One region of the Actinomadura rugatobispora genome, then DNA from elsewhere that is predicted to be linked to it. Evidence: riboswitches for the same ligand, from Rfam matches in the RefSeq annotation. Region 1 holds a riboswitch; the other holds the start of a gene.
What was found. Region 1 has a riboswitch for glycine ahead of gcvT (glycine cleavage system aminomethyltransferase GcvT). Riboswitches for the same ligand answer to the same signal wherever they lie in the genome.
Positions count from the first base shown of each region.

Region 2: linked by a shared signal. The riboswitch ahead of gcvP (aminomethyl-transferring glycine dehydrogenase) and the one ahead of gcvT (glycine cleavage system aminomethyltransferase GcvT) in region 1 are both predicted to bind glycine.

Region 1 is NZ_AP029191.1:3,374,062-3,378,469, reverse strand. It holds gene ACZ466_RS14265 (serine hydroxymethyltransferase) at 1-456, opposite strand, end outside; gene gcvH (glycine cleavage system protein GcvH) at 460-849, opposite strand; gene gcvT (glycine cleavage system aminomethyltransferase GcvT) at 871-1,968, opposite strand; glycine riboswitch at 2,035-2,147, opposite strand; glycine riboswitch at 2,149-2,245, opposite strand; gene ACZ466_RS14250 (M50 family metallopeptidase) at 2,436-3,728, shown strand; gene ACZ466_RS14245 (MarR family transcriptional regulator) at 3,779-4,270, opposite strand.
Region 2 is NZ_AP029191.1:11,261,422-11,265,829, forward strand. It holds gene gcvP (aminomethyl-transferring glycine dehydrogenase) at 1-1,962, opposite strand, end outside; glycine riboswitch at 2,030-2,141, opposite strand; glycine riboswitch at 2,142-2,237, opposite strand; gene ACZ466_RS50490 (lysylphosphatidylglycerol synthase domain-containing protein) at 2,623-4,408, shown strand, end outside.

The DNA of each region.
Region 1 (4,408 bases):
GCGCACGTGGTAGGGCACCACGTTCAGCACCTTGCCGGAGTAGTTCAGCCGCATCCCGTGGGTGAGGTGGCCGCCGTGCGCCAGGTCCAGGCCCAGGATCGTGTCACCGTGCTGGAGCAGCGCGAAGTAGACGGCCGTGTTGGCCTGCGCGCCGCTGTGCGGCTGCACGTTGGCGTGCTCGGCGCCGAACAGCTCCTTGGCGCGGTCGATCGCCAGCTGCTCGGTGACGTCGACGAACTCGCAGCCGCCGTAGTAGCGCCTGCCCGGATAGCCCTCGGCGTACTTGTTGGTCAGGACCGACCCCTGGGCCTCCAGCACCGACACCGGCGCGAAGTTCTCCGAGGCGATCATCTCGAGCGTGGACTGCTGCCGGTCCAGCTCGGCGGCCACCGCGCGGGCGACCTCCGGGTCGGCGTCGGCCAGCGACTCGTTCAGCGGGTTCTTCGGGGACGGCACGGCTCAGGACTCCTCGATCAGCTTGCCGTAGGCCTCGGCGTCGAGCAGATCGCCGGGCTCGTCGGAGATCCGCACCTTGAAGATCCAGCCCTCGCCGTACGGATCGTCGTTGATCACCTTGGGCTCGTCGATCACGGCGGCGTTGATCGCGGTGATCTCCCCGCTGACCGGCGAGTAGATGTCGCTCACCGACTTGGTGGACTCGACCTCGCCGCAGGTCTCGCCGGCCTCGACCGCGTCGCCCTCCCCGGGCTGCAGTTCGAGGAAGACGATCTCGCCGAGGGCGTCGGCGGCGTGCGCGGTGATCCCGACGGTGACGATGCCGTCCTCGTTGCCGAGGCCCGACACCCATTCGTGCTCTTCGCTGTAGCGCAGCTGCTCCGGAACGCTCACGGTGGTATCTCTCTCCAGGTCTCAGGAACGCTTGTAGAAGGGCAGGGCGACCACGTCGACCGGCTCCCGGCGGCCGCGCACGTCGACGGCGAGTCCGCTCTCGTCCACCCCGTTGTCCACGTACGCCATCGCGATCGGCGTGCCCAGTGTGGGCGACGGGGCGCCGCTGGTCACCACCCCGCACGGCGTGCCGTCCGAGGTGACCACCTCGTACCCCTTGCGGGGCGCCCGGCGGCCGCGTGCGACCAGCCCCACGAGCCTACGGCCTGGCGGGGTCTGCGCCTGCGCGGCCAACGTGGCCTTTCCCACGAAATCTACGGGCTTGTCCAGCTTGACCACCCGGCCCAGGCCCGCCTCGAACGGGTTGGTCTCCGCGGTCAGCTCGTTGCCGTACAGCGGCATGCCCGCCTCCAGCCGCAGCGTGTCGCGCGCCGACAGCCCCGCCGGGGTCACGCCCTCGACCGCCGCCAGCTCCTTCCACAGCGGCACCGCGTCCCCGGCGGACACGAACAGCTCGAAGCCGTCCTCGCCGGTGTAGCCGGTACGGGCGATCAGCGCGTCCACGCCCGCGACCTCGTCCGCCATGATCGCGTAGTAGCGCAGGTCGGCCAGCGGCGCGGCGGTGAAGCGGGACAGGATCCCCTGCGCGTCCGGGCCCTGCAGCGCGATCAGCGCGTACTCGTCGGACCGGTCGACCACCCGCGCGCCCGGGAAGCCCGCCGCCCGCTCGGCCAGCGCCTCCCGCACGGTCGCGACGTTGGCGGCGTTCGCCACCACCATGAACGTCTCCGCGGCCAGCCGGTAGACGATCAGGTCGTCCAGCACCCCGCCGTCGGCCCCGCAGATCATCGTGTAGCGGGCCTTGCCGACGGCCATCGGGGACAGGTTGCCGACCAGCGCGTGGTCGAGCGCGGCCCCGGCCTCCGGCCCGTCCACGAAGACCTCCCCCATGTGGGACAGGTCGAACAGCCCCGCCGCGGCGCGGACGGCGCGGTGCTCGGCGGTCTCGCTCGCGTACCGCAGCGGCATCAGGAAGCCGGCGAAGTCGACGAGGTGGGCGCCGAGGTCGCGGTGGACGTCGTACAGCGGCGTCTTCCTGCCGGGCGCTGTGCTGGACATGGGTCGGCTCCTTCGTCGCGGGCGCGTGGTCCAATCGTCCCACCCGCACCGGGCGTGGTCGGTGCCTCCCCCTCTGTCATCGGCCGGTCGCGGCGCCTGAGAGCTTCACCCCGCGCCGACGAGGGCGGAGGGGCTTTCACCTTCGGCGGGGGACGGTGCGTCCCCGCTTTCCAGAGGTACCTGGTCCGCGCGGTCCTGGGGCCTGAGAGGTTCCGGGGAGGATTTGCTCCTTCGGCGTCCCCGGCTGGCTGCCAGGGCACTCTCCCGCGCGGGATCAACGGCTGGTCGCCAGGCTAGCAGCGGCGACGTCCCGCGACCAGACGCCCCCCGCCCCCCTGGGGGTGAACCGAAAGGCCCGGACGGCCGTATCACCGGCGGGTGCGGGTGCGCGAGTACGCGGCCGCCGAGGACCCGGATCACGTAACCTGAACGGGTCGCTGGAGATCACGACGGAGGGACGGGCGGGCATGGGCTGGTTGGCGGGAGTGCTGATCCTGTTCTTCGGCCTGCTGGCCTCGATCGCGCTGCACGAGCTGGGCCACTTCTCCTTCGCCAAGCTCTTCGGCGTCCGCACCCCGCAGTTCATGGTCGGCTTCGGCCCCACCCTCTGGTCGCGGCACAAGGGCGAGACCGAGTACGGCGTCAAGTGGATCCCGCTCGGCGGCTACATCCGCATGATCGGCATGCTGCCGCCGCGCAAGGGCGACCGGCCCGGCGAGGTCCGCCAGATCAGCACCGGCCCCTGGCAGGGCCTGATCGAGTCGGCCCGCGGCGCGGCGCTGGAGGAGGTCCGCCCCGGCGACGAGAACCGGGTCTTCTACGCCAAGAAGTGGTGGCAGAAGCTCATCATCATGTTCGCCGGGCCCGCGATGAACCTCATCCTCGCGGCGATCTTCTTCGGGATCCTGCTGATGGGCATCGGCACCCCCACCCCGCAGCCGGTGATCGGCTCGGTGGCCAAGTGCGCGATCCCCGCCGGCTCCAAGCTCACCGACTGCCCGCAGGGCTACACCCCGACCCCGGCCGCCTCCGTCGGCCTCCAGGCCGGCGACCGCATCACCTCCTACGACGGCCGCGCGATCACCTCCTACGACCAGCTGCAGGGCCTGATCCGCGACTCCGGCGGCCGCACCGTCGCGGTCACCGTCCAGCGCGACGGCAAGCCCGTCCCGCTGCAGGTGCCCGTCACCCGCAACCAGATGTACGACCTGAAGGACACCGACAAGGTCGTCAACGTCGGGTTCCTCGGCATCACCCCGCTCCAGGAGCGCGAGCGCCAGGGCCCGGTCGCGGTCGCCGGCTACATGGGCGAGCTGACCGCGCACACCGCCGGCGCCCTGCTGCGGATGCCGGAGAAGATGGTCGGGGTCTGGCAGGCCGCGTTCGGCGACGAGAAGCGCGACCCCAACGGCCCCATCGGCGTCGTCGGCGTCAGCCGCCTCGGCGGCGAGATCGCCGCCTCCGAGAGCCCCACCGTCGAGAAGGTCGCGATGTTCGTCGCCCTGCTCGGCTCCCTCAACCTCGCCGTCGGCATGTTCAACCTGATCCCGCTGCTGCCCCTGGACGGCGGCCACATGGCCGGGGCCCTCCTGGAGGGCCTCAAGAAGGGCTTCGCCCGCCTCTTCAAGCGCCCCGACCCCGGCTACGTGGACGTGGCCAAGGCGCTGCCCGTCACCTACGTGATGGCCGCCGTGCTGATCGTCATGGGCGGCCTCCTCATCTACGCCGACCTGGTCAACCCCATCCGCTTCGCCGGCTAGCGCGGGCCGTGTTTCAGGCCCGGCCCACGGCGCTCGGGCGAATCAGGTTCTCAGTCGGTGACGAGGTCATCGGTGGCCCGCCGACCGGCCGATGTCGTGCGGCCGAGGAAGTCGACCAGAAGTTCGAGTTGGTCGGCTGTGTACTCGGCACATATCCCGTCCATCGACGCATTCATGCCGGAAAGCAGCCGGAACAGGTCGGAATTGCGGTCGCGAAGAGCGCGGACGACGACCGCGCGACGGTCGACGGGGTCGCGCTCCCGGGCGATCCAGCCACCGCGTTCGAGCCGGTCGAGGACGCCGGTCATCGTGGCCGGATGCATGCCGGTGCGCCGTGCGACGGCCGTGGGGCTGAGCGGGCCTTCCCGGTTGATCAGGTCGAGGCACTGCAGGTCGGCGTCCTTCAGCTTGAGATGCGCGCTGACGTGGTGGTTGAGCAGCGACAACTGGATGTTCATCTCGCGCAACGACTCCTTGAGCGCATTGCTCAGCCGCCGGTGGCGTCGCCTCTCGTCAGCGCCACCAGAAACCTCGGGTCCCATATACCGCGCTCCCCGTACCGTATGAATCGCCGATCAGAGCGTATCCGCAAGCACGAACGCGGCTCGGGGGCGCGGCATGTGCCGTGGTCGGCGGAGGGCCGGCACCACGCGCGGAACGGTGGGCCACGCGCATCCGGC
Region 2 (4,408 bases), 4.6 Mb from region 1:
CGTGGACGGGTAGGTCACCATGATCGCCGACAGCCGCTCGCCGTGCTTGCCGATCTTGGCGTGCAGGTCGTCCAGGTCGATGTTCCCGCCGTCGTCGCACGTGACGACCACGACCTTCATCCCGGCCATCACCGCGCTGGCGGCGTTGGTGCCGTGCGCCGACGACGGGATCAGGCAGATGTTCCGGTGCTCCTCGCCGCGCGAGGCGTGGTAGCCGCGGATGGCCAGCAGCCCGGCCAGCTCCCCCTGCGAGCCCGCGTTGGGCTGCACCGACACCCTGGCGTAGCCGGTGATCTCCGCCAGCCGGTCCTCCAGCTCGCCGATCAGCTCCAGGTAGCCGCGGGCCTGGTCGACCGGGGCGAACGGGTGGATGTTCGCGAACTCCGGCCAGGTGATCGGCTCCATCTCGGCCGTGGCGTTGAGCTTCATCGTGCAGGATCCGAGCGGGATCATCGACCGGTCCAGCGCGATGTCCTTGTCCTGCAGCCTGCGCAGGTAGCGCAGCATGGCCGTCTCGGAGCGGTGCTGGTGGAAGACCGGGTGGGTGAGGTACGGGCTCTCGCGCCGCAGCCCGCCCAGGCCGTCGCCCTCCGCCCCGCCCGACATCGCGCCCTCCAGCCCGAACGCGCGCCAGACGACGCCGAGGTGCTCGCCGGTGGTGGTCTCGTCGCAGGCGATCGCGACGTGGTCGGCGTCCACCGGGCGCAGGTTGACCCCGCCCTCGCGGGCGCGCTCCACGACCTCGGCGGCGCGGCCCGGGACCCGGGCCAGGACGGTGTCGAAGAAGCGGTCGTGCACGACCTCGACGCCCAGCGGCCCGCGCAGCCCGGCGGCCAGCGTCCGCGCGTGCCGGTGGACGCGCTGGGCGATCGCCGCCAGCCCCTCGGGCCCGTGGTAGACGGCGTACATGCTCGCCATGACCGCCAGCAGGACCTGGGCGGTGCAGATGTTGCTGGTGGCCTTCTCGCGGCGGATGTGCTGCTCGCGGGTCTGCAGCGCCAGCCGGTAGGCGGCGGCGCCGTCGGCGTCGACCGACACCCCGACCAGGCGTCCGGGGAGCTGCCGCTGGATGCCCTCGCGCACCGCCATGTAGCCGGCGTGCGGGCCGCCGAACCCGTACGGGACGCCGAACCGCTGCGCCGAGCCCACGGCGATGTCGGCGCCCGACTCGCCGGGCGGCCGCAGCAGGGTGAGGGCCAGCAGGTCGGCGGCCACGACGACCTGGGCGCCGCGCTCGTGCGCCTGCGCGCTCACCGGGGCCAGGTCGCGGACCGCGCCGGAGGCCCCCGGGTACTGCAGCAGCACGCCGAAGAAGTCGCCCTCGGGCAGGCCCCCGGCCAGGTCGGCGGTGACGACCTCGATGCCCAGCGGGACGGCGCGGGTGCGCACGACCTCGATCGTCTGCGGGAGCGCGTCGGCGTCCACCAGGAACGTGCCCGGCTCCTTGCGCTTGGAGACGCGGTGCGCCAGCGCCATCGCCTCGGCGGCGGCGGTGCCCTCGTCCAGCATGGACGCGTTGGACACCGGCAGCCCGGTGAGGTCGCTCACCACGGTCTGGAAGTTCAGCAGCGCCTCGAGCCGGCCCTGGGAGATCTCCGGCTGGTACGGGGTGTAGGCGGTGTACCAGCCGGGGTTCTCCAGGACGTTGCGGAGGATGACGCCGGGGGTGATCGTGCCGTGGTACCCCAGCCCGATCATCGAGGTCAGCACGGTGTTGCGGGACGCCAGCTCGCGCAGCCGGTCCAGCGCGGCGGTCTCGCTCAGCGCGGGCGGCAGGTCGAGGGGCCGGCCGGTGCGGATCGCGGCGGGCACCGCGCCGTCGATCAGGGCCTCGGCTCCGGAGTAGCCGATGGCCGCCAGCATCCGGTCCTGGTCGGCCGGCGCGGGCCCGATGTGCCGGTCGGCGAACGCCGAGCGGTGCTGCTGCGGCGAGGCCACGGGGGCGAAGTACTGGTCGGTCATCGTGGGGAGCCTCCTGGGCTTCTGCGGTCGCTCAGGGCCGCCACCGCGCCCTGCCGGGCCGGCGGCGGTCTCCCCCTCTGTCATCGGCACCTGAGAGATTCGCCCGCGGTACGGGATTTGCCCCTTCGGTGAGGCCCGTTCCCCCTGCGATGGGGGCCACGCCTGCTTTCCAGAGGTGCCTCGCCCGAGCGGTCCTTTTGCCTGAGAGGTTCCGGGGAGGGTTGCCCCTTCGGCGCCCCACGCTGGCTGCGTGGAGTCTCTCCCGCACAGGGTCGACGGCATCTTTCCCCCGAAAGCCTATCCAACCTCCGGGCGGAACGATCGTGACGGGCCCCGGTCACGGGCGGCGGAGGTGCCGCGGACGTCCGCCACCGGCCCCGAACCGTTGATCTCGGGTGGCTACGGACCAGTACGATTGCCCACAGCTCACGGGGAAGGGACCTGCCGTACGAGCGCTTGGTCGAACGGCGGGTCGGGGCGCGGGCGGCGCCCTTTCTCCGCGGGGTCCGGCGACGGCCCCGAAAAATGGGGGGCCGCGGGGGCCAGGAGGGTACGAATCACCTTGAACGTGCGAGCGGTCGGAGCGGGCGCCGCGCCCGACGGCGCGACGCCCCTCCCGGGACGCTGATCACAGTGAAGGGTCCGGACGGCGGTGTGGGCGTGACACAGACCCACCGGCAAGAGCACGAGGACGAGCGCGAGGACGCGGCGGCGCGGCCCGGCCAGGCCGCCACGGCCGTGCCCGTCGACGAGCCGCCGCGGCCCGACCGGATCCGCAGGCCCTCGGACGCCATCCGCTTCGCCGCCTCGCTCGCGGGGCTGGGCGCGGTCATGCTGCTGGTGTCGTTCGCCCCGCAGGCCACGCACGGCCTGCAGACCGACATCTCCGAGACCACCGCGCACGCCCCGCTCTTCCTGCTCACGCTGGCCACCATCGCCTCCAGCTTCGGGGTGCTGGCGGTGCCGGTGGCCTTCGCGGTGGAGCGGCTGTTCCACAAGGACGGGACGCGGGTCGCGATCGCGCTGCTGGCCGCGGTGATCGCGTTCGCCGTCACCATCCTGCTGGACGACCTGGTGATCACCTCCGCGCCCGGCGGGGTCCTGGACTCCCTCATCTGGGGCGGCACCGACACCGCCCCGGTGCACACCGACATCGCCCCGGTGATCGCGTTCGTCAGCGCGGTGGGGATGGCCGGCCGCACCCGCTGGCAGGCCGCCACCTGGTCGATGATCGGGCTGGCCGCGCTCACCGGCCTGACCGCCGCCTACGCCTCGGTGGCCGCGCTGGCCGCCACCTACTTCCTGGGCAACGCCATCGGCCACGGCACGCTCTACGCCGTCGGCACCCCCAACCCGCGCCCGCCCGGCCTCGCGGTCGTCGCCGCCCTCGAACGCCTCGGGCTGCGCACCGTCCGGGCCCAGAGGTTCCAGCCGGACGACCTGCCCGAGGTCCGCCGCTACGGGGTCAGCGTCGCGCACGCCCCCGGCGCCGTCCCCACCGACACCTCCGGGGTCGCGCTGCCGCGCGGCGACTGGCAGCTGGAGGTCCGCGTCCTGGACCGCGACCAGCAGACCGCCGGCGTGCTGTACCGGGTGTGGCGGCTGGTCCGGCTGCGCGAGGCGGCCCCCCGCCGCCCGGTGCGCTCGCTGCGCCGCTCGCTGGAGCAGGAGTCGCTGATGGCCTACGCGGTCGACGCCGCCGGGGCCCGCACGCCCCGGCTGGTGGGCACCTGCGAGGTCGGCACCGAGGCGGCCCTGATGGCCTACGAGTACGTGCCCGGCGCGCCGCTCGACGCCGTCCCCGACGACGACCTCACCGACGCGGTCCTCACCGACGTCTGGGGGCAGTTCAAACGGCTGCAGTCGGCCCGGCTGGCGCACCGCCGGCTGGAGGGCGGCGCCATCCTGATCTCCGACCGGGGCCACGCGTACCTCACCGACCTGCGCTCGGGCGAGATCGCCGCCGGCGACCTGGCGCTGCGCCTGGACCTGGCGCAGCTGCTGACCACCCTGGCGCTGCGGGCAGGGCCCGAGCGGGCGGTCCGCACCGCCGTCGAGGTGCTGGGCGAGCAGGCGCTGGCCGCCGCGGTGCCGCTGCTGCAGCGGGTGGCGCTGTCCCGCGACACCCGCGCGGCGCTGCGGCACGACCGCGAGCTGCTCACCCGGATCCGCGAGCAGATCGTGCGGCTGAAGCCGGAGAGCGAGGCGCCGCCGATCCGGCTCGAGCGCTTCCGGCCCCGCACCATCTTCAGCATCGTGGCGCTGACGGTCGCGGCCTACATCGTCGTCCCGCAGCTCAGCAGCGTCGACCCGGTCCGGCTGGTGGCGGGCGCCGAGTGGTGGTGGATGGGGGTGGCCCTGGCCGCCGCCGCGCTCACCTACCTGGCCGCCGCGTTCATGCTGATGGGCTTCGTCCCCGAGAAGCTGCCGCTCGGCCAGACCGTGC